DNA from 4 places in the Exiguobacterium sp. s16 genome. Region 3 is predicted to be linked to each of the others. Evidence: riboswitches for the same ligand, from Rfam matches in the RefSeq annotation. Region 3 holds a riboswitch; each other region holds the start of a gene.

Evidence for each region. Region 3 has a riboswitch for thiamine pyrophosphate ahead of KNP86_RS06205 (YkoF family thiamine/hydroxymethylpyrimidine-binding protein). Riboswitches for the same ligand answer to the same signal wherever they lie in the genome.
Region 1: linked by a shared signal. The riboswitch ahead of thiW (energy coupling factor transporter S component ThiW) and the one ahead of KNP86_RS06205 (YkoF family thiamine/hydroxymethylpyrimidine-binding protein) in region 3 are both predicted to bind thiamine pyrophosphate.
Region 2: linked by a shared signal. The riboswitch ahead of thiT (energy-coupled thiamine transporter ThiT) and the one ahead of KNP86_RS06205 (YkoF family thiamine/hydroxymethylpyrimidine-binding protein) in region 3 are both predicted to bind thiamine pyrophosphate.
Region 4: linked by a shared signal. The riboswitch ahead of tenA (thiaminase II) and the one ahead of KNP86_RS06205 (YkoF family thiamine/hydroxymethylpyrimidine-binding protein) in region 3 are both predicted to bind thiamine pyrophosphate.

Annotation. Positions count from the first base shown of each region.
Region 1 covers NZ_JACSLM010000003.1:21,593-27,215, forward strand. The annotation lists gene KNP86_RS07000 (LTA synthase family protein) at 1-215, opposite strand, end outside; gene KNP86_RS07005 (VOC family protein) at 329-727, opposite strand; gene KNP86_RS07010 (hypothetical protein) at 1,221-1,487, opposite strand; gene thiW (energy coupling factor transporter S component ThiW) at 1,551-2,039, opposite strand; TPP riboswitch at 2,104-2,202, opposite strand; gene KNP86_RS07020 (hypothetical protein) at 2,227-2,547, opposite strand; gene KNP86_RS07025 (aminoglycoside phosphotransferase family protein) at 2,590-3,558, shown strand; gene KNP86_RS07030 (hypothetical protein) at 3,560-4,306, opposite strand; gene KNP86_RS07035 (hypothetical protein) at 4,399-5,091, opposite strand; gene KNP86_RS07040 (AAA family ATPase) at 5,190-5,623, shown strand, end outside.
Region 2 covers NZ_JACSLM010000001.1:439,944-445,566, forward strand. The annotation lists gene pknB (Stk1 family PASTA domain-containing Ser/Thr kinase) at 1-1,285, shown strand, start outside; gene rsgA (ribosome small subunit-dependent GTPase A) at 1,330-2,214, shown strand; gene rpe (ribulose-phosphate 3-epimerase) at 2,216-2,872, shown strand; TPP riboswitch at 2,892-2,992, shown strand; gene thiT (energy-coupled thiamine transporter ThiT) at 3,069-3,641, shown strand; gene KNP86_RS02295 (thiamine diphosphokinase) at 3,641-4,228, shown strand; gene rpmB (50S ribosomal protein L28) at 4,287-4,475, opposite strand; gene KNP86_RS02305 (Asp23/Gls24 family envelope stress response protein) at 4,729-5,091, shown strand; gene KNP86_RS02310 (DAK2 domain-containing protein) at 5,114-5,623, shown strand, end outside.
Region 3 covers NZ_JACSLM010000002.1:525,512-531,134, forward strand. The annotation lists gene KNP86_RS06190 (SMP-30/gluconolactonase/LRE family protein) at 1-277, shown strand, start outside; gene KNP86_RS06195 (hypothetical protein) at 290-553, shown strand; gene KNP86_RS06200 (GTP-binding protein) at 656-1,849, shown strand; TPP riboswitch at 1,912-2,012, shown strand; gene KNP86_RS06205 (YkoF family thiamine/hydroxymethylpyrimidine-binding protein) at 2,092-2,685, shown strand; gene KNP86_RS06210 (ECF transporter S component) at 2,678-3,253, shown strand; gene KNP86_RS06215 (ABC transporter ATP-binding protein) at 3,246-3,992, shown strand; gene KNP86_RS06220 (ABC transporter ATP-binding protein) at 3,968-4,576, shown strand; gene KNP86_RS06225 (energy-coupling factor transporter transmembrane component T family protein) at 4,573-5,310, shown strand; gene KNP86_RS06230 (DUF1643 domain-containing protein) at 5,322-5,623, opposite strand, start outside.
Region 4 covers NZ_JACSLM010000003.1:64,436-70,058, reverse strand. The annotation lists gene thiE (thiamine phosphate synthase) at 1-91, opposite strand, end outside; gene thiD (bifunctional hydroxymethylpyrimidine kinase/phosphomethylpyrimidine kinase) at 63-899, opposite strand; gene thiM (hydroxyethylthiazole kinase) at 899-1,687, opposite strand; gene tenA (thiaminase II) at 1,684-2,358, opposite strand; TPP riboswitch at 2,441-2,545, opposite strand; gene pelG (exopolysaccharide Pel transporter PelG) at 2,607-4,055, opposite strand; gene pelF (GT4 family glycosyltransferase PelF) at 4,036-5,454, opposite strand; gene KNP86_RS07285 (DUF2194 domain-containing protein) at 5,451-5,623, opposite strand, start outside.

The sequences.
Region 1 (5,623 bases), on a different contig from region 3:
GAGATGAGGAGCGTGCTGTGCAGAAACAGCGACGCGAACAAAATCCAGCGGCGCGTCTGTTGTTTTATGAGTAGCGCCCAACTCGTCATCATCAAGATGGTCGCTAGATTGATGAACAAAAAGCGCAGGTCGAACGCGCTCGCCGTCAACAGACTGAATAGGAACAGCTTGGTGAGGGAGAGCGATAAGTAACTCCAATAATCGAGATATTTCATGAAAGGCCTCCAAACGGTACGGACAAAGTGTGTTCTCTGTCATGTACCTGTTCGAAGACGGCGAAAAACATGAGGGTGTGCGATTTTGGCAATAAAAAAAGCGAGGCAGCGCCTCACTTGATGACAAACGTGTCCCGGAGCTCGATAATCGTGCCTTCCGGGGCTTTTAATTTACTCAAATGACCGTCAACGACGAAGTAGATGTTCCCGCCGTGCTTTGGTAGGAACGTCACGCCAAGTGATTCTAGCCGTCTCACTTCCGCTTCGAGGTCATCGACATAAAGCGCGAAGTGGACCGGGCCGGCCACGTGCTTCGAATAAGGCGACAACGTCTCGTCGACTTTTGCCGTTTGAAGCTCGATATAGAAATCGCCAAGTTTGAGCCAGCTGTTGAACGCTCGGGTGTGGAAGTCAGGCGACTCTTGGACGAGCTCGAAGCCGAGCGCCTCATAGAATCGTTTGGACGCCTCATAGTCGGGCGTTTGGATGCAGAGATGGTGGATTTGTTTCATGATGTCACTCCTTTCTTTTAGTTTATCCATTCAACGTTCTGAACGGAACTTTTCTTCACGTGAGACGTATCGGACACCGAGGAGGGAATGACGATGCAGATTCAATAGGAGTTGCCGAAAGATGACTAAATCCGGTTCAACTTACACCATAACCAGCGTATTGATGAGTAAGAAAAGAAGGAAAATAGCTCCTGAAAATATTAATACGCCTAATAATAGTCCTCCTTTTTCGTCATTAAATTTTTTGATATACAAAACGGAAAAAATAAGTAGCACAGTCAACATAACGGTCAAAGAAACAAAGAGTAATGTAATCGAATAATTCGATATAATTCCATGGTGAAAAAAGAATTCAGATATGAAGATGAATAAAAACAATAATGTTCCTGCTAACAATAAGTAAAAATAAAGATTTCGATTATTACTCATCACTAAACACTCCTTCTTCACTAGAGTTGTAAAACCATCGCATCACGTCAAACAGGGACAGCCGTCATAAGTCGGCCGTCCCTGTTTTCGTCGTCGTTGAGCCTTGAACAGCGTCGCCCGCTTTGAAAAAGAGGACGATGGCAGCCACTCCGAAAATCGAGATGAACACATTTTGGAGCAGCACATCGACGAACATCGGCTCGCTGGAGAACGTGCCCGTCGCAATCTGAGCATTCCAGCGGGTGAACGTGGCGATGCGTTCAAGCGTGTACAAGAGACCGGATATGAACAGGCAAGCGGTGGCAGCCAGTAATAGCGTCAATCGATTCAAGACATGACCTCCTAATATCTGATATCCTGATTTTACCATTTACTATCGGTGGGAGGGAAGTATTTATCGCTTCGCCGTGAGTGGTCGCAATTGCTTGACCCGAGCCAAAACAATCCAGCCGAGCACGGCCCCAGTCACACTCGAGGCAAGGAAGGCTGGGAAGAAGAACAGCGCCCCGAACTCGCTCCCCATCAACACCTTGGCGTACGGGACGGCGACGAGCGAAGCGATGAGGCCGGTCCCGATGACTTCACCAAATGCGGCGAAGGCGACGCGGTTCGTCTTCATATAGAAGACCCCGGCCAAAAGCGCCCCAATCATACCTCCGGGAAAGGCCAAGAGCGACCCGGTACCGGTCATGACACGGACGATTCCGGTCACGAACGCAACGAGAACGGCCCCGATCGGCCCGACGGTGACGGCGGCGATGACGTTCACCATATGTTGAATCGGATAGGCACGGGCGACACCGGTCGGAATCGAGATGAACAGGGAACCGATGACGGCGATGGCGATGAGCATCGCCATCCAAGTGAGTTGTTGAATACGCATAGATAGTCTCCTTTCAAAATGAAAACGCCACTTCTCCAAGTGGAAAAGTGGCGTGGAAAGACAGACGAATCCCACACCACTTCCCTACGCTGGTATGAGCCAGATCAGGTTCGAAGGGTCCGGCGCATGCCGTCTCAGCCCGAAGGCTCCCCTAGTGGTCGTTTATTAACATGAGTATAGTATACCGTCATTTGACGCGGTCGAGCTTTCGTGGTCGGAACGTGACATAGGTGATGCCGACGAACAGGCCATACAACAAAAGGGAGAAGACGAGATTGATCAGCCACGGGAGTGTCCCCATGAACACGGCGACGGACGCGTTTTGAAACCAGACGAGCGAGAGCGACAGCCCGACAAAGCTGAGAACGAGCGTTGTCCAAAAGCCGACAGCTCGGCGCTTGAACAGACGCCAAACGAGCAGCCCGATGATGAGACTGACGACGGCCGTCGCCCCTAAGTACATATACAAGATGGCATCGACCGGGTATGAGTAATATACAACGTCCATATCGTTTCCTCCTAGGAGATGATGAAAGAAAGGGTGAAAAAGATGAGACAGGCAATTCCATGGCGTGACCGATCGTTTCGTGAACGGTTCGAACGATGGATTGAGGCAAACGTGCCGAATGCGAGGTGGCACGTGATCAAAGATACCGATTTGACGTACTTGCTTGTTGGCGCGCTCAATGAGGAACGTTACTACGCCAAAGCGGTGACCGACATCAGCCGCGGCGAAGCCAATCTGTCGGCGTTTCTTGCCGAGCGGCATCCTAATTTCGTGCCTGACGTCATCACCATCGATTCAGCCCGGAACTGGTTGCTCATGCGAGGCATCGGCGGAGAGGCGCTACGTGAACGGCCGGACGTGAGTCGATACGAAGCGGCGTTGCGTCAATACGCACAGCTGCAGCGACAGGAGATCGACCAGATCGAGACCTGCTTGTCTTACGGCATCCCGGACCGCCGACCGGCCAAGTTGAAGGACGAAATCCGCACGTATTTACCTGAGCTCTGCGCCGGGCTCGAGCGATACAAAGCCGAGGCCATGCTCGCGCTTCAAGATGAATTGATCGCCATGTGCGATGAGCTGGCGACCGGGATGCCGATGAGTCTCGAGCACGGTGATTTGCACGGCGGCAACATCTTCTGGCGGGAACGGACGAATGATTTGTGTATCCTCGACTGGGGCGACGCGACCGTCACGCATCCATTTTTCAGCGTGCGCGTGTTTTGGAACGCGCTGTACGACTTATTGCCGGAAGAAGACGAGGTCGCCTGGTATGAACAGATTCAAACGATGCGTACGGTTTATTTGGAAGCATGGAGCGGCGTCGCACCCAAGGACGTACTTTGGCGTCATCTATTGATCGCCGAGGAGCTCGGTTGCGTCTATCGTGCCCTGTCGTGGCATGTATATGTGACGAGATACCGGTACGATGTAGCTGAGTCGAGCGATAAGCCGGCGCAATGGCTCGATTTGCTACTCGAGTACCGGGACTTGAAACGACGCTTCCCATAAGTCATTCATACTTCTCAAGTAAGTTTTCATAATCCGTCTCGCTCCAAAACAGCGGAGCAATCGACTCCGGCCCTTTGAAGATCTCACCGTCTCGGTCGTAGACGATGGCGTAGCCGCCTTCGACTTCAAAGACGATCAAGTCGGCCTTCACTTCCTTGACCCCGTTTCCCGCGATGATGACGTTCTCGAGCGGATCGCGCGCCAGTTGTACGCCCCATTCGTCGAGCTCGACGATGAGCGCGGATGTGTAGGCATGGCGATTATAGAGCGTCTGGAATTCATCTTCGGTCAAAACGACGTCCGTCGGTGGGGCACTCGTCCCATATTTTCGTTTCTCGATTTCTTCGACGAATTGAAGGAACGATGCTTCTTGCCAAAACAGCGGCGCGACCGACTCGGGACCGTTGGCGATGTCTCCGTTCTCGCTCTCATAGACGGTGGCGTACGTGCCGTCATCGAGTTTGAATGGATGAATATCGGCGTATGTATGCTGGATGCCGTCGCCGGCGATGACGACGTGCTCGAACGTCTCGCGGAACGGGGTGAGTCCATCGTTCTCGAGTGCCTTCAAGAGCGGCGGGACTTTTTCATATTGGTCGAAGACGTCTTTAAAATCTTCTCGCGTCCAAGCGGTGATGTCTTCGGACGACGGTTCATTTGTATCGGCCGGGACAATGGGTTGCTCAACGGAATCGGTGCACCCGGTCAGCAAAAACACACTGAATCCGAGTAGGCCTAGGCGTTTCATCAATCAAACCTCCTAAGAAAGTTACATTTTTTTCCTGTTATCAATGAGCGTAGCATGTTTGCCAGTCATTGAGAACCCGGGTACTTTCTCGCTCAGGGTTGCCGCTTCAAGTAACGGTCGAGTGCCTCGTGAAATCGTTGTTGCTGCTCGAACGGGATGTCATGATCGGATGCGGGACCATAGCGAATCAGATGATAGAGCGAGGCGTCGATATCTGTCAGCTCGATGCGTTCGAACCAGTCGACGACCGTCTCATTCGTCCGAAGTTTTAACTCAGGGGCGAGCGACGCGTTGAACGTGATGAGCCAATCCCTCAGTTCGATGTTCGTGAGCATCGGGAACGTTTGTGCAGCGATCGTTGCGTCCGCTTCGTGTGATGGTTGAGTAGAAGTGTCATCCGTAAAAAGGAACGTGAGTCCTTCCAGCCGTCGACGACGCAACCATTTCCGGACACTGTAAACAATCAATCCGGCAGCAGCGAGGATGGCGAACAGTGTTCCGAGTCCTCCGGGTGCATCGCCTCCACCCAAACCGAATGGAAACTCAAACATTTTTTTCTTTTCACGTAAGGCTCCACCTTTTTCGCTTTCACCAACTGTCGTTAAATCGATTCCATCCTCGTCCGGTTCCCCTTCTTCTTGTTCACGCTCTTCTATTAGAGGATCGTCAACTGGATGCTCGAGCGTTTGAAACCAACTGAACGTCTCCTTACTGACAAAGACGAACGTCACAACGAGACAAGCTGTCACAACAAGGAACCCTATAAATCGAGAGGACCACTTCATCTTTTCCCTCCTTATCGGAATGTTCAGACTATTTATTGTCTATATTACCATAAACAGGTAAACTTCGAATAAGACATCTACCAACGGAGGAGAACGAAATGGGAATCGAAGCGGTCATCAAACAATTGAATGAAGTGTATTTAGGGAAAGAAGAAGTCGTTCGTCTCTGCTGCACGGCACTTCTCGCCGAAGGACATATCTTGCTTGAGGACGTTCCGGGCACGGGGAAGACGTTGCTCGCCAAAGCGATCTCCGGCAGTTTTGATGGGTCATTCTCGCGCATCCAATTTACGGCCGATTTGCTCCCGTCCGACGTCATCGGGACCGACTACTTCAATATGCAGACGCAAGGCTTTGACCATCGCCAAGGTCCGATTTTCGCAAACATCGTCCTGATTGATGAAATCAATCGAGCCGTCCCACGCACCCAGTCGGCGCTGCTCGAAGCGATGGAGGAACGACAAGTGTCAATCGGCGGGAAGACGTATCCGATGCCGAAACCGTTCTTTGTCATCGCGACGCAGAACCCGAT
Region 2 (5,623 bases), on a different contig from region 3:
GTTGCAGCATCTGCAAGACGACCCGATTCGACCGATGGATTTGAACCCGAACATCCCGCAAGCGCTCGAGAACTGTATTATGCAGGCGCTCGCGAAGTCACCGGGCGCACGTCATGCCTCGGTCGCCGCGTTTAAAAAGGATTGCATGACGTCACTTGATTCGGAACGTGCGAATGAACCGAAGCGGTCGAATGCTGAGCAAGATGCGTTTGATCAGACGCTCGTCATGGCGCCGGTCGTACCGGATGAGCCAAACGTCAAAGAGGCGCCGGAGCAACCGGTCGCAGCAAGTGAACCCGTGAAAGACAAACCGAAACGGAAGAAGAAGTGGTGGCTTTGGCTCTTGCTTGCGCTCCTGTTGATCGGTGGCGGGATTGGGGCTTACGTCATCGCTGACGAGATGTCCCGTGCCGTCGTGCCGGACGTCGTCGGCATGACGAGCGACGAGGCGACGACCGAGCTCGAAACGGCCGGTTTTGTCGTCGAGGCAACTGAACGGGCAAGTGACAACATCGCCGCTGGCGACGTCATCTCGCAGACACCGCAAGCCGGACGGAAGCCGAAACGTGGGACGACCGTGACGATTGTCGTCTCGGCCGGAAAAGAGACGGTCGAGATGCCGGATGTTGAAGGACTGTCCCAGTCGTCGGCCGAGCGGACGCTCAAAGATCTTGAGTTCACGGACATCGAGATTCAGTCGGAGGCATCCGAGACGGTCGATAGCGGGGATGTCATCTCCCAATCGATCGCCCCAGGCAACGAGGTCGTCCCATCTGAAGAGACGGTGACGCTCGTCGTCTCGACCGGCAGCAATAAAATCGAACTCGCCAACTTGGCGGGCTATACGTTCGAGGAAGCGACAACGTATGCCGAACAGAATAGCTTGAAAATCGTCAAACGTGATGAGTATTCAACGAGCGTTCCTGCGAATCAAATCATCCGTCAACTCCCGACGGCCGGTACGGCAGTCGACCCGGGGACGGAACTGACCGTCATCGTGTCACAAGGGGTAGAACCGACGGACGTCTCGATTGAACGGGAAGTCAACGTCGAAATCGAGCCGCCCGCTGAAGGCGAAGAAGCCGAGGCACTCGAAGTCGTCATTCGGACGGTCGACGCCCGTGGCGAAGTCGAGGTGTTGCGTGATAAGATAACGGAGACAACGACTTACTCGTATACGCTCGTCATCGCACCGGACGAAGTCGGAACCGCGACGATTGAAGTCGACGGCGAAGTCGTTCGCACGGATACGGTGACTTACGCACAAGCAAAAGATTCACAATGAAGAGGTGGCGTGCGCGTCGCCTCTTTTTCTAAGGAGGGAATGGAATGAAAGGTACGATTATTCGATTACAAGGCGGATTTTATGACGTCATGACGGAAGAAAAACAAGAGATCCGTTGTCGCGCCCGCGGCAATTTCCGCAACCGGAACATCTCGCCGGTCGTCGGTGACGATGTCGACATCCAAGACCAAGGGGATGGTACCGGTTATATATTGGCTGTTGACGAGCGGTCGAACCATCTCGTCCGCCCGCCGATTGCCAACATCGATCAAGCGTTCTTGTTATTCTCGGTAAAAGAGCCGGCGTTCTCGTTCCATCTGCTCGACCGTTTCCTCGTCTTGATCGAGTCGAAGCAAGTCCATCCGATTATCGTTTTGACGAAAATGGATTTGTTGACGGAGGCGGAACGGGAGAAGATTCACGAAGCAGCGGCTTTATATCGTTCCATCGGCTATGAGGTCATCGAGACGTCGACCGAGGACGGGTCGGGGATCGAAAAAATCCGCGGGTCGTTTAAGGAGAAGACGAGTGTGTTCGCCGGACAGACCGGGGTCGGTAAGAGTTCGCTCTTGAACGCGGTCGCACCTGAGCTTGAACTTGCAACCGGGAAGATCTCGAAATCACTTGGGCGCGGTAAGCACACGACGCGTCACGTCACGCTGATCACGCTCGCTGACGGGCTCGTGGCCGATACGCCTGGTTTCTCGAGCCTCGAGTTCCCAGAAGAACTCGAAGTCGAAGAGATGCGCTGGTGTTTCCCTGAGTTCGTCGAGCGGCATGATGACTGTAAATTCCGCGGTTGTGCCCATTTGAACGAACCAGGTTGTGCCGTCAAAGCGGCCGTCGAGGCGGGAGAAATCGCTTCCACCCGCTATGAGAATTATGTTACGTTTATGGCAGAGTTAAACGATAGACAACGGAGGTACTAACATGATTAAAATTGCACCATCGATTTTAGCGGCGGACTTCGCCAATTTAGAGGCAGAAGTGAAGGCGGTCCAAGAGGCCGGAGCGGATTACATCCATTTTGACGTCATGGACGGTCAATTCGTCCCGAACATCTCAATCGGCCTACCGGTGTTAGCGAGCTTACGGAAGAAGTCGGACATGGTACTCGACGTCCATTTGATGATCGACCAGCCCGAACGGTTCGTCGAAGATTTCATCAAGGCCGGGGCGGATATCGTCACGGTTCACGTTGAAGCGACGAATCATTTGCATCGCGTGTTGCAACAAATCAAAGCGGCCGGCGCCAAGTGTGGTGTCGTCTTGAATCCGCATACGCCGCTGTCATCGATTGAACACGTGCTCGGTGACGTCGACATGGTGCTCCTCATGACGGTGAACCCTGGCTTTGGGGGCCAGGCATTCATCGAATCGGTCGTCCCGAAAATCTCGGCGCTGAGCGAGATGCGCCAAGCGCGTCGTCTCGACTTTGAAATCGAGATTGACGGCGGTGTCAACGCAGAGACGGCGAAATTATGCATCGACGCTGGCGCTGATGTGCTCGTGGCTGGTTCAGCCATCTATAACGAGCCGAGCTATAAAGACGCAATCGATAGCATTCGTCACGCTTCTCGTGTATAATCGTCGATAGAACAACAAATATTGTCGCAAGGGGTGTCACATTCTGTGGCTGAGAGGCATTTGCTAACCCTTTGAACCTGTTCCGTTCACACGGACGTAGGGATGTGGCGAAAATGCACGTTGCTACTCGATAGCAGCATGGCGTTTACGTCATGCTGCTTTTTGTCGTTCGCTCATATAATAAGGAGGGAATAAGATGAAACAACGTTTAAAACTACAGGCGCTCATTGAAATCTCATTGTTCGCCGCACTCGGCTTGATCTTTGATTTGCTCATCCCGTTCCGGATGCCGCAGGGCGGATCGATCAGCCTGGCGATGTTGCCGATCTTTGTGATGGCGTACCGCCATGGATTAAAAGGCGGACTGGCGACAGGAGCGCTCGTCGGAACGCTGCAACTGCTGTTCGGGGCTTACATCTTCACACCGGTCCAGTTCCTGCTCGACTACACGTTCGCTTACGGTGTCGTCGGGATGGCCGGACTGTTCGCTGGTCAAGTGAAACGGGCCGCCAAGGACGAGGCGAAAAAGACGCTCGTCGTCTACTTGGTGCTCGGGGCGCTCCTCGGTTCTTTGCTTCGCTACGGCGCCCACGTCTTATCAGGGATCGTCTTCTTCGCCGAGTACGCGGAAGGGCCGGTCGTCGCCTATTCGTTCGCTTATAACATGACGTATATGTTGCCGTCCTTCCTCGTGTCGGCCGTCGTCCTCGTTCTCTTGTTCGTCTCGGCACCACGTTTCGCCACGCTCGCGACCCGGGGTCTCCGCTAATGCGGGTGTTGATTGTGGCGGCCAGCCCGGAACCAATCTCGGGACTCCCGCGTGACGTCGATTACATCATCGGCGTCGACGGGGGATACGAGACACTGTTGAACCACGGGCTGAACCCGGATCTCGTCGTCGGCGATTTCGATTCCTTCACGGGCGAAGTGCCGATTGACGCCGTCCGTTACCCATCTGAAAAAGACGTGACCGACCTCGAGATTGCGCTCGAGGCGGCCCGTGGACACGGGGCGACGGAGATGCTCGTGTACGGCGCTCTCGGTGGACGCCTCGACATGACGCTCGGCAATATCGGACTGCTCGAGGCATATCCAGAGATGCGTTTGTTCACGGCCGGGCAAACCATTCGTCTTGTTGGAGCTGGGCGTCACGAGCTCCCACGTCAAGCTGATCATTATTTGTCGCTCATCCCGTGGAAGCGGGCGAACGTGTCAATCCGCGGCGTCAAATATCCGCTCGACCGTCACGATGTCGTCAGCCATGAGGCGCTCACGATCTCGAACGAGTGGGCCGGCGAATCAGCGGATTTGATCGTGCACGAAGGTATGGTCCTCGTGCTGTATATCAAAAAATGAACACAAAAAAATCCCATCGGCGAATGCCGCTGGGATTTATTTCGTTCGTGTATAAAAATTATACGCGTTCAACGAGACCTGATTTAAGAGCGCGAGCTGAAACCCAAACTCGTTTAGGTTTACCGTCAACGAGAATACGAACTTTTTGTACGTTTACACCCCAAGTGCGTTTTGTCTTGTTGAGTGCGTGCGAACGGTTGTTACCTGATTTAGGTGATTTACCTGTTACGTAGCATTTACGTGCCATGCGTTTCCCCTCCTTTTTTATGTGGGTTCGTCCTAATAGACACTCGTTTATATTAGCACGGGTTTTTTCACGATGCAACTAGAAAATCATAGGATGACAAGAAAAAAACTTGACATTACTGGAAAGGATTTTAATAATGAATGAGGGTTACGGCTACAATTGACCGAGTTTATGGAGCAGGTTCTTTTAATAACTAGGTACTTATTGTAGAATGTAGTGAAGGAATCATTCCGAATGAAGGAGGCTACTCCATATGGCAATTGAAATGAAGACAACATATGGCAATATTGACATCACGAACGACGTGGTCGCAACACTCGCAGGCGGTGCGGCGATGGAATGTTTCGGCGTTGTGGGAATGGCGTCTCAAGCTCAATTGAAAGACGGGATTGCAGAACTATTGAAGCGTGAAAACTACGCCCGAGGCGTGGTCGTACGTCAAGATGGAGAAGACGTACATATCGACATGCACATCATTGTGAGTTACGGGACGAAAGTGTCGGAAGTCGCATATAACGTGCAAAGCCGTGTAAAATACACGCTCGGTGAAACTTTAGGATTAAACGTTTCGTCGGTAAACATATTCGTACAAGGCGTTCGTCTGACGAATGACTGACGAGAACGAAGGAGGATTTGGTGTGGGTTTAAAACGTTTAGATGGATTGGTGTTCGCGAACATGGTCGCGAACGGTGCAGCCAACTTGAGCCAGAATGCGGATTATGTAGATTCGCTTAACGTCTTCCCGGTGCCGGATGGCGACACGGGGACGAACATGAATTTGACGATGACATCGGGTGCGAAGGAAGTGGCCGCACTCAACACGGCAAATATCGCTGACGTCTCATCGAAGTTTGCACGTGGTCTCTTGATGGGGGCACGCGGGAACTCCGGTGTTATTTTAAGCCAATTGTTCCGTGGCTTCGGTAAAGCGATCGAAGGAAAGACCGAAGTGTCGACAGTCGATTTCGCTGAGGCATTGAAACGTGGTGTCGACACGGCATACAAGGCGGTTATGAAACCGGTTGAAGGAACGATTTTGACGGTTGCTCGTGAAGCGGCCGACGAAGCGCTCCGTGCTTCAGAGTCGACGAGCGACTTCAACGAGTTCATGGAACGTGTGATCGTGGAAGCGAAAGCTTCACTCGAG
Region 3 (5,623 bases):
ATCCGATGAGGACGGCTTTTTATGGATTGCCCACTTCGCGGGCGGACGCGTCTCGCGCTGGAACCCGAAGACGGGTGAAAAAGTGCTCGAGGTGCTCGTGCCGGCCCCGAACGTCACGTCATGCTGTTTCGTCGGTGATGACTTGAAACAACTTGCGATCACGACGGCGCGCGAAGGAATGGATGACGCGGCGCTCGAGGCCCATCCGGACGCAGGGTCGGTCTTTAAAATTGATACAGATGTGAAAGGGATGCCGCTCTATCGGTTTGGTCGATAAGGAGGTACGAAGATGGTAAAACGATTGCTCGTTCGTGCGGGAATCGGTTTGGCGCTCGCGGCGGTCGCCCGGGTCGGGATTCAAAAGCTGTTGGAGGCAAACCGGGAAGACGATCATACGTATTTGAATCCGCGGTGGGATGAGACGCCGAGTGTGGATGCCGACAAGGACGCGGATGAGGTCGGTCTGACCCAGCTCGACTCGATTTATCGAGCCGAATGGCAGGCGAACGCCTATCCACGCTCAGAGGCCGAACGCAAGGCGTTAGAGGAATAGGCAGGAGAACACGTCCGGAAACGGGCGTGTTTTTTTCTTGACAAGACGTCACCGACCCGTCATTATCTAAAAAGTAATCATTACGATTTAGGAGTGGGTAGAATGAGACGAATCCCGATCACCGTGCTGTCCGGTTATTTAGGAAGCGGTAAGACGACACTATTGAACCACATATTGAACAATCGGACGGGCAAGAAATACGCCGTCATCGTCAACGACATGAGCGAGTTGAATATCGATGAGCGATTGATTGAACAGGGCGGTTTTTCAAGGACGGACGAAAAGTTGGTCGAACTATCGAACGGCTGCATCTGTTGCACGCTCCGTGAGGACCTGCTCGAGGCGGTAGCAGAGCTTGCGAACGAGCGGGACCTCGACGGAATCATCATCGAGTCGTCCGGTATCTCAGAGCCGATCCCGGTCGCCCAAACGTTTACATATGCCGATGACGCCCTCGGCATCGATTTGACGAGCCGAGTCTATATCGATGCGATGGTGACCGTCGTCGATGCGTTTCGGTTCTTAACAGATTTCAACTCGGGCGAGTCCCTCCATGAACGCAAGCAGGCGATCGAGGCGACGGACGTCCGCGAAGTCGTCGACCTGCTCGTCGACCAAGTCGAATTCGCCGATATCATCGTCTTGAACAAGGCGGATCGCGTGACCGAGACCGAACTCGTCGAGATGACCGGACTGTTGAAGGCGCTCAACCCAACCGCGAAGCTGTTGACGTCTGTCCATGCGAACGTGGAATTGACCGAGCTGTTGGATGTCAATTTGTTCGATTTCGAACAGGCGATGCATGCGGCCGGGTGGATTCAAGAACTTGAGACAGATGTGCACACGCCGGAGACGGAAGAATACGGCATCAGTTCATTCGTCTATCGTCGGCGTCGGCCGTTCCACCCGGAGCGTCTCCATGCCTGGATCGAGGCGTTCCCGGAAGAAATCGTCCGCGCGAAAGGGTTCTTATGGATTGCTTCCCGGAACGACCTCGCCTGTCTGTTTTCACAAGCGGGCTACGCCTCGACGCTCGAACATGCCGGGCGCTGGCTCGCGACGCTTCCGGAAGATGAGCGTCATCACATGTTCGCGGCCGAACCGGAACTCGCCGCCGACTATGTCGAACCGTACGGGGACCGACAGACGGAGCTCGTCTTGATCGGGCAGCGGATGGATCGTTCGGTCATCGAGGCCGGACTCGACGCGTGTCTGTTGACAGATGAGGAAATAGCGTTAGATTGGTCGACGCTCCGGGACACACTTCCGGGGAACGAGGTCGTCACGTTCTCATAAGACCGTTTACAAAATGAAAGCGGTCGTCTATACTGATTCTTGCATGAACAACCGCATACATTGGACTACACTAGGGGTGCTTCGGCTGAGATGTGAGCATGGCTCCAATCCCTTATGACTCGATCCGGGTAATACCGGCGTGAGGAAGTGTGGCACTTTTTCTAATGGATTAAAATTGGACGAGTGGCCGCATTCTCATGGATGCGGCTTTTTTGTGTACACATAATAAGGGGGAATAGAACATGAACAAACAATGTGGAACGAGCCCGATCGTCGGGTTCCGCTTTACACTGAGCCCGATGACGACCGATTTCGTGAGCATCATCAAAGGGGCGTTGAAGGAGACGGATTTACAAAACGTCTGGCGACATACCGATGACGTGTCGACGGTCATCCGTGGACGAAGTGAGCATGTATTCGATGTGGCTAAGACCGTGCTGTCACACGCGACGAAGACAGGGGAACATGTGTCGATGAGCGGGACGTTCTCGGTCGGGTGTCCAGGGGATACGGCCGGAGATGAAGTGCTCGTTGTGTCGAGCGAACCGCTTAATGGTCCCGTCGGTCCGCAATATGTCTCCTCACAGTTCGCGCTCTATCCGCTCGGTGATGACGACTATATGGACATCATCTACGAAGAAATCGCTTTTGCGAAAGAGCGAGGTGTCTTCAATGACTCGATGCATTACGCCTCAGGTATACATGGGGACATCGAGCCGGTGTTCGCTTTCTATGAGGCGACGTTTGATCGCGTCCGACAGAAGACAAGCCACGTCGTCATGACGGTGACGTTCAGCGTGAACAGTCCGTCACACGAGGGACGCATGGATGCTTAAATCGTGGAAGTTAAAAGAGATCGTCTTGTTGTCGATTTTATCGGTCGTGTTCGCGGTGGTCTATTTGGCGTTCGTCCATGCTGGGAACTTGTGGGCCGGTCTGATTGGACCAATCGCCTACGAATGGATTTTTGGGATATGGTTCATCGTCTCGATTATCGCAGCTTATATCATTCGCAAGCCTGGGGCTGCATTCTTGTCCGAAGTGCTTGCGGCGACGATTGAGATGATGATTGGCAACGCCATCGGACCGCGCATCATTTTAGTCGGGATCGTTCAAGGGATCGGCGCCGAAGCGGCGTTCGCTTTGACGGGTTATAAACGCTATGATCTTTGGGTGCTCATGCTCGCCGGATTCAGTGCTGCTGTGACAAGTTTCGCATATACGTACGTCATGGGAGGGCTCAATGCCCTCAGTCCGACATATGTGGCTACGATGTTCGCACTACGCGCAACGAGCGGGATGTTGATTGCTGGTCTGGGCGGTAAGATTTTGAGCGACTTGTTGCTTCGGACGGGCGCGCTTGATGGGTATGCTCTCGCGCGACAGGACCGTATGCATGGTTGAGGCAGAACATCTGACATTTCGTTATCCGAACAAGAAATGCGATGTCTTGACGGATATCACACTACGTCTAACAAAAGGGAGAACGGTCATTACAGGGGCAAGTGGGTCGGGAAAATCAACATTGCTCGCTTTGATGAATCGTCTCTATCCGGACAATTGTGATGGCATCGTGACGGGCAGACTGCACTTGTTCGATCGCTCTTATGATACGTATGAAGCTGGCGAAGTGAACCGGCGCGTCGGAACGGTCTTTCAGGACCCGGACAGTCAGTTCGTCATGCAGACGGTCGAAGAAGAATTGATTTTCACGCTCGAAAACTTTGCCGTCGCGAGAGACGAGATGATGGCCCGTGTCACCACAATGTTAGAGGCGTTGCATTTGACCGATTATCGTCACCGTACCATTCATGACCTATCGGGGGGTGAGAAGCAGCAAATTGCCGTCGCTTGTGCCTTGATTGGCCGCCCCGAGTGGCTCCTCCTCGATGAGCCGCTCGCTCACCTCGATCCTGAGACCGCCCATCATTTCGTTCGTTGGCTCGACGGCGTCGCACAGACCGTAAACGTTGTCGTCATCGAGCATCGGCCATACATATGGGGTGATTTTTTTGACCGACAAATAAAGCTCGTGAGTGGGCGCATCGACTATGATGGACCGTTCATCGTCCGACCAGATTATGCGTTCTCTCCAATTAAAGTTGAACAAGGAAAAAAATGTTATTTCACATACCGGAATTAAAACGAAAAACATTTCAATTAGCAGCGAGCGAGTTAAAGGTCGCTGAGGGTGATCTCATTGCGGTGCTCGGTCGAAATGGTAGCGGAAAGTCGACATGGCTGCGAAGCCTAGCCCGGAAACATCGTGAAGTCGGCCTCGTCCCGCAATCACCGGCGCATCTATTCGTTACGAATGATGTGACCCGAGAACTCGCATATGGCCATAATCGCCCGATTGAGGACGTCTTAACGCGGCTCGGGCTCGAATCAGTGCGTGACCACCATCCACTCTCCCTTAGTCACGGTCAAAAACGAAGGCTCGCCATCGGAGTGATGATGCTGTCTAATAAACAACTGATTGCGTTTGATGAACCGACTGCCGGACAAGACGAGGTATCGCTTCGTGCGCTCTATGACTTAATGGTCGAACGAACACGATCCGGCCAGACGATTTTGTTTGTGACGCACGACCTCAGCTTCGCGCGGATTGCGAACACATATTATTTGATGTGTGACGGCGACTTGAGTGGGCCATATGACGCTTCACTCTGGGATGAAAAAGAATTACTACGCACCCACGGCTTATTGATGGAGGAATCGCGATGACATTTCATGAGATGAACCCGACGATTAAATTTCTGACCGTGGCATGTCTCATGTTCGGTCTCGCCTTCATGTATAACCCTTGGACTCCGCTTGCTGTTTTTCTCGGTACAGTTACACTTCAAACGCTATTCTCTGCTGTGAGCTGGAGAAGATGGGGGTTGTTCATGATCCCATTTTTATTGACCGCGCTCGGGACATTGTGGACGACGCTCGTCTTTGGAAAGCAATCAAGCGGAGATGTCGTGTTCAAGCTGTTTGGCAATGATGTGACCGACGAGAATGTGATGCTAGCAGCGACGCTCTCCTTACGTGTGTTGGCATTCACAGCCTTGTCGCTTCTGTTCACGCTGACGACGGACCCGAAACGGTTCGTCTACAGTTTGATGCAACAAGGAAAGCTGTCACCAAAAATCGCATATAGTGTCTTCGTCGGTTTTCGTTTCTTTCCGATTCTAAAAAAAGAACTGATGCAACTGTATGAAACGCATGCGTTACGAGGCGTGCGTTTGGAGACGAGACTCGATCACATCCGCCACGTCCCCAAATTAATCGTTCCGCTTCTTGCTGGATCGATCCGCCAAGCGGAACGAATCGCGTTCTCGATGGAAGCACGTGGGTTTACGGGGGAACCTCGAGCGACGTACGAGGTTGTGCCCGTCACCAGGAACGACTTTCTGTTGGCGTCGCTTTTGCTCCTATTGTTTGGAGTGAGCGTGTGGCTTGGCGTACGTTAAAACAAGACGACTCACTCGGAGTCGTCTTGTTTCGTCTCTTTCACGATTCTAAATTTCGGTTTGATCGATTCGTTATTGAACGCCTCGAGCACGGTGTTTTCGTTGGCCATACGAATCTGTTGCGGCTCGCCTTTGGAAGTCGTGCCGATACAGAACATATGCGCCTCATGGTCGGCAAAGAGCGCCTTATACGGGGTGGCATGATGCATCAAGCGTCCCGGAGAGCCCCAGCCGACGATAATCATACCTCCGCTCGCCTCGACCTCGTCGAGCGTTTCCTCAACGTAATGAAAGTTGACTTCGTCGAGTTGCG
Region 4 (5,623 bases), on a different contig from region 3:
CGACCGTCCGTAACATGTCTTTCGTGTTCGGTGTCCCGCATACGAAGTAAAGCCGCAACTGTTCAGCGAGTGCCCGCCTTGATGGATTCAATCGTCACACCCTCCTCTCCATACGCCACATATGCCCAATGGTTCGTCGGTCCGTGTCCGGCGCCGATCTCAAGGCCATGGGTGATGGCGCTTTGAATGAACCGCTTCGCCGTCACCGCCGCCTCCATGATAGAACGACCTTTGGCAAGTTCCGCTGTAAGCGCCGCCGAAAATGTACAACCGGTACCGTGCGTATCGCTCGTCTGGATGCGCGGGGCCGAGAGAAGGAACACTTCCGACTCCATCATGATCAAGTCTTCGGCAGTTTCACCTTCGAGATGGCCGCCTTTTAAAATAACCGCGCGCACGCCGTACGCTAACATCCGCCGAGCCGCCTCGAGACGATCATTAAACGATCGAATCGTCAACCCGGTCAGCACTTCCGCTTCCGGCACGTTCGGCGTGACGACTGTCGCGAGTGGCAACAAGGAGGTCTTGAGCGCATCGACCGCCGTGTCCTGTAAAAGCGGGGCCCCTCCTTTCGCAATCATGACCGGGTCGACGACGAGTCGGTTGAAGACATGACGTTTCACCCCGGTAGCGACTGCCTCGATGCGCGCCGCATCAAATAACATCCCGGTCTTACATGCTGCGATCGAAAAGTCCGAACCGATTGCATCGAGTTGTTGCGTGATGAGTTCCGGCGACACCGCTTCGACCCCATGCACCCCGCGCGTATTTTGAGCGGTGACGGCCGTCAGAACGCTCGTCCCGAACACCTCTAGCTCTTGAAACGTCTTCAAATCGGCTTGGATTCCTGCTCCCCCGCCAGAGTCCGAACCGGCAATCGTCAATACTTGCGGCCGCATCATGACACCACCTCAATGCGGTCGCTCGGCAACTCGACGGCTGTCATCTTGCCGAGTTCATTCAAGAAATGAACGGGGAAGTCGCCCGGTCCATCCGCCAAAGCGGTAGCCAGTTCGCCGCACCGCGCATATCCGGCGAGCGCTGTCGCCGTGGCCGTCAACGCGTCGGATTCGACCGCAAGGAACGCACCGACGACCGCACTGAGTAAACAACCGGTCCCTGTCGTCCGGGCCATTGCTGCGGTGCCGCCTTTGATTTCAATCGTCGCGTCCCCGTCGCTGACGACATCCGTCTCTCCGGTCACGGCAACGACACAGTTGTAGCGTCGTGCCGCCGCGCGTGCGATGTGATTCAAATCAACCCGCGTTTCCCCAGCGTCCACGCCGCGCGCCGCCGCGTCGAGACCAATCAATGTCGCGATTTCTCCGGCATTGCCTCGGATGACCGTCACGCGGACGTGTTGCAAAATGGATGTAGCGACGTCACGTCGAAACGCGGTCGCCCCGACACCGACCGGATCGAAGACGACCGGCCGGCTCGATTCATTCGCCGCCTGTCCGGCTCGAATCATCGTACGTTCCGTCGTCGCATCGAGTGTGCCGATATTGAGTACGAGCGCATCGCTCGCAGACGCCATGTCCGCGACTTCTTCGACGGCTGACGCCATCACCGGCGCAGCGCCGATGGCGAGCAACCCGTTCGCCGAAAAGTTAGCGACGACGATATTCGTAATGTTATGGATGAGTGGCCGTTCGGCTCTGACTTTGTCCCATAAGTCGCGCTTCATCGTGTCACCCCCGCCGGTAAATCCCACGACTCGAGCGTCCACGCCATTTCCCAAAACGCATGTTCATAATAACAACTCTTCAAGAACAGCTGTTGATACCGGACCCGTTCTTCCGCTGTCGCTTGTCCGGCGAGCACGTCGAGCCGTTCAAGCTGTTCCTCGACGAGATCGCGGAACCATTCCGAACCGTACGTCGCAATCCACGTCGCATAGATCGGATGATCGGGTGTCGCATCTTTCAATCGCTCCCCGATCTCATAATAGACCCAGTAGCACGGCAAAATCGAAGCGAGCACATCACCGAGCGTCGGACCGGCCTGTTGCATATGGAGCGCATAGGCGTAAGCCGTCGGGGCCGGCTCAAACGTCGCCCACTCCGCCTCCGTCACGTTGAGCAAGGTGAAAAACTCACGGTGCAACGCATGCTCCGCTTCGATGGTATGGAGCGCGTGCGTCAAAAAGCGGCTCGCTACTTCCATGTTCGGGGCGAGGGTCGCCCCTTTCGCCTGTACTTTGGAGAACTGGTTCAAATAGTATGAATCTTGCATGACGTAATGCCTAAATTTCGCCTCGTCGAGTTCGCCTGTTCCGAGCTCGCGGACGAACGGATGGTCAAAGCTGGCTTGAAACAAGGCCTCGGCCTCTTGTCGAAGATGTGCGGTGAATGTCATTCATGTCTCCTCCTTTGTTATAAAAAAAGACGCCGCCTCCCATAACGGAAGCGGCGTCGGATTTACACAAAGTGTACGAGAACAATCGGTTCGCCCACTTCCCTACGCTAGCGTGAACTAGATCAGGTTCAAAGGGTCTGGACCTCGTCCATCTCAGCCGCGTCACGCGACTCCCCTAGTGGTAAACATTATGAAATTCGGTCGTCTACGACCACATCATATCAGTCTTTATCTTTGTTGAAAACCCTTTATCGCGAGAAGCGACGGTTCAACAACGTCCCCATTTGGGAGAAGCGTTCGGTGCCAAGCTTGCGTCGATTCGAGGCCGCGAACACGTAATAATCGACTTTGCCCATGTAATAAATCAAACGCAGGCCGGCCAAGAAGAACGTGATTGTCGTGCTGACGGCAAAGCCGACGCCGTACCAATCGATGCCGCGCGGCAAGAGCAAGAGCGTGAACAACGCATTCAACGTGAAGAACGAGATGTTGACGAACAATGCCCCTCGTCGATCCTCGAAATAGAGCAACAACAACGTCAAAATAAGGATCATCGCGTTCGCGAACGCCGCGAGCGTCGTCATCCGAAAGATTTGACCGATTTCGTCCGGCACACCGATCCAACCGACGAACACCCCTGCCATCAGGATGGCGAACAACGTCACGACGCCTTGGCTGCGCGCGAGTCGAATCAGCTCATTTTTCAACACGGACGTCATCGTCTGTTTCGCCTTCTCGATTTGATGGAGCGCCCCGCCGTAGTTGATCAGTCCATAAAACGTACGATAACGCTCATAAAATCGTGTCTCGACGGCGACGACGAATAGCAGTTGCGTCGGGATGATCGTCAAGTACGACCAAAAGATGGCCGTGTCATAATACGGATTGAACAAGAACGAGTCCGCGATGATGACGCGTCCTTCTCCGAACCAGATGATAAAGTTCGTGACCCAAATCCCGAGCACGTACAACACGCCGATGGCGAACAAGTCTGGATAGCGGTCGAAGTACTTGAAGTAAGAGAACTCTTTCACGGCGTAGCGGAGTGGGAACGTCCGGAGCATCGCGAAGAACAACCCGAACAACGTCACAATCATCCCGACCGTGAAACCGAGCAATAGCTCGAGACTCGACGGGTCGACCATGAGACGGCTAATCGCATAGACGCTCCCGACCGAGATGAGTCCGCCGAGCAAGAAGCTATAGGCCACCGCTTGATAATACTTGGCGGCACTTAAAAACAAGAACATGACCCAGATGACGTTAATCGTCATGAATAAAACGAACAACGTCAGTTTGTACAGAAAATCGAGCGGCGACAATAGCCAAAAGATACTATACAGCAAGCCTGCAACGAGGATCGTCACTTTGAGCATCCCGGTGAACACCGGGAAAATCTCATGCGCTTTCTTCTCGTAAAACAAGTCCGCCACGTATCGGGTGACGACGAGCTGTTGGAAGCTGAACAAGATTTGCGAGAAGATGAACGCGTACGAGACCGAGATCATGAAGAGCGTCCGTTCGGCGAGCGATAACGTCGGCATTTGGAACGCCAACCATTGAATCGTCCCGACGACCAAGATGACGATCAACCACGGTCCGGATGTGACGAGGCCCGAGAACGTGTACGCCTTCAACCTGGACGAATAGTAGTCTTCTTGGAACAACTTCTGCAACTTAAACCCGATGCCCGCCATACTGTTCCCTCCTCGTTTCATAGATGGCCTTGTAGCGGTCCACGACTTGTTGGAGACGATAGTATTGGCGGACCCGCTCCCGCCCGTTCTTACCGAACCGCATCCGTTCCTGCGGATAATCCATCATCCACTCGACCTTGTCCGCGACCGCTTCCGGATGAACCGGGGGCACGATAAACCCGGCTGGACCGAACGGGTCGTCTTCTCGGCCGTACAGGAGCTCGGAACAAGCCCCGACATCGGTCGCGACCCACGGGATGCCGGCTGCCATGCCTTCAAGAATCGCGAGCGGTTGACCTTCCGAGATACTCGTCAACAGAAGTAAATCAAACTTCGGCAAATAGGCTTGGACATCAACCTTTCCGGCGAGCTCGACATAATCGGTCAGCCCGCTCTGTTCGATGAGCAACCGGCACTCTTCCGCATATTCCTCATCCTCATCGAGCGGTCCCATGATCGTCAGCTTGAACAGACGATGCCGCTCCTGCAAAATCTTGGCGGCGTAAATCATCGTCTTCAAATCTTTGATTGGCACCAAGCGGACGATGGCACCGATTTGAAAGAGGTCGTGCTCCGGACGATCGATCGTCGCCTGGATTTGTCGGTCGGCAATCCCATTGGCGATAATTTTCGTCTTCTCGCTCGGGGCGCCGATCCATTCCTGATATTCGCGATTTCGTTCGAACAAGGTGATGATCTCATCGGCCGCGTTATAGGCCTCACGCGACAAATGGTGAAAGAAACGGACCCACCTCGGCTTATACGGCGCTGGAATCCAATACGACTGTAGAATCTCCTCTTCGCGTTCACGCGAGTAGATGCCGTGCTCCGTCAAGATGAACGGAATCCCTTGCGTCTCCTTCATGTAGGACGCGACCACACCGGCATAACCCGTTGACACGGAATGAACGAGGTCGACTTTCGGGAGCGGTTGATGGAGCACCCGTAAAATCGGAGTGTACATACTCTGCCACATCCAGAAATAGTCGATGAACGAACCCCCGTTCATTTCCTCGGCGTAGGCCGCCTTGACATTTTTCCAAAAGAACTCGCTTGCGAAAAACGCCTGACTTGAAGGCACTTCTTTCCCAAGCAAACGAAGCGCTTGCCGGTTCGGACTTTTCAACATGAGCCAGTCCGATACGTTCTGTTCGTCCTCAGTGCCCCACTTCAATCGTCCCCTCGCGCGTTCACCTACGTCGTTCAAATACAGATGGGTGATGCCGGAGACGTTCGGAGGGAGCGCGTATTTCATGTCTTCCGGCCGTTTCTCGGTCGGTTGAATCGAAATGATTTCAAACGACACTTCGGGCATCGCCTCAATCAACGTCTGCGTCCAACTTGAGACGCCTCCGCTCACGTATGGATAACTGCCCTCTAATACGAGTCCGATTCTCATTGCGCTTCCCCCTTGATGGCGATTTCAGCGTTCGCCGATGTCAGTTTGATGAGATAGAGCGGACGGTCGGCTTCCCATTGTTCAACCGTCCCAAAGTCAAACTCTCCCGTCTCAAGTGACTGGCCTGGTTTGAGGCGAATCGTGAAGTGGGACGGGTTGATGAGCCCTT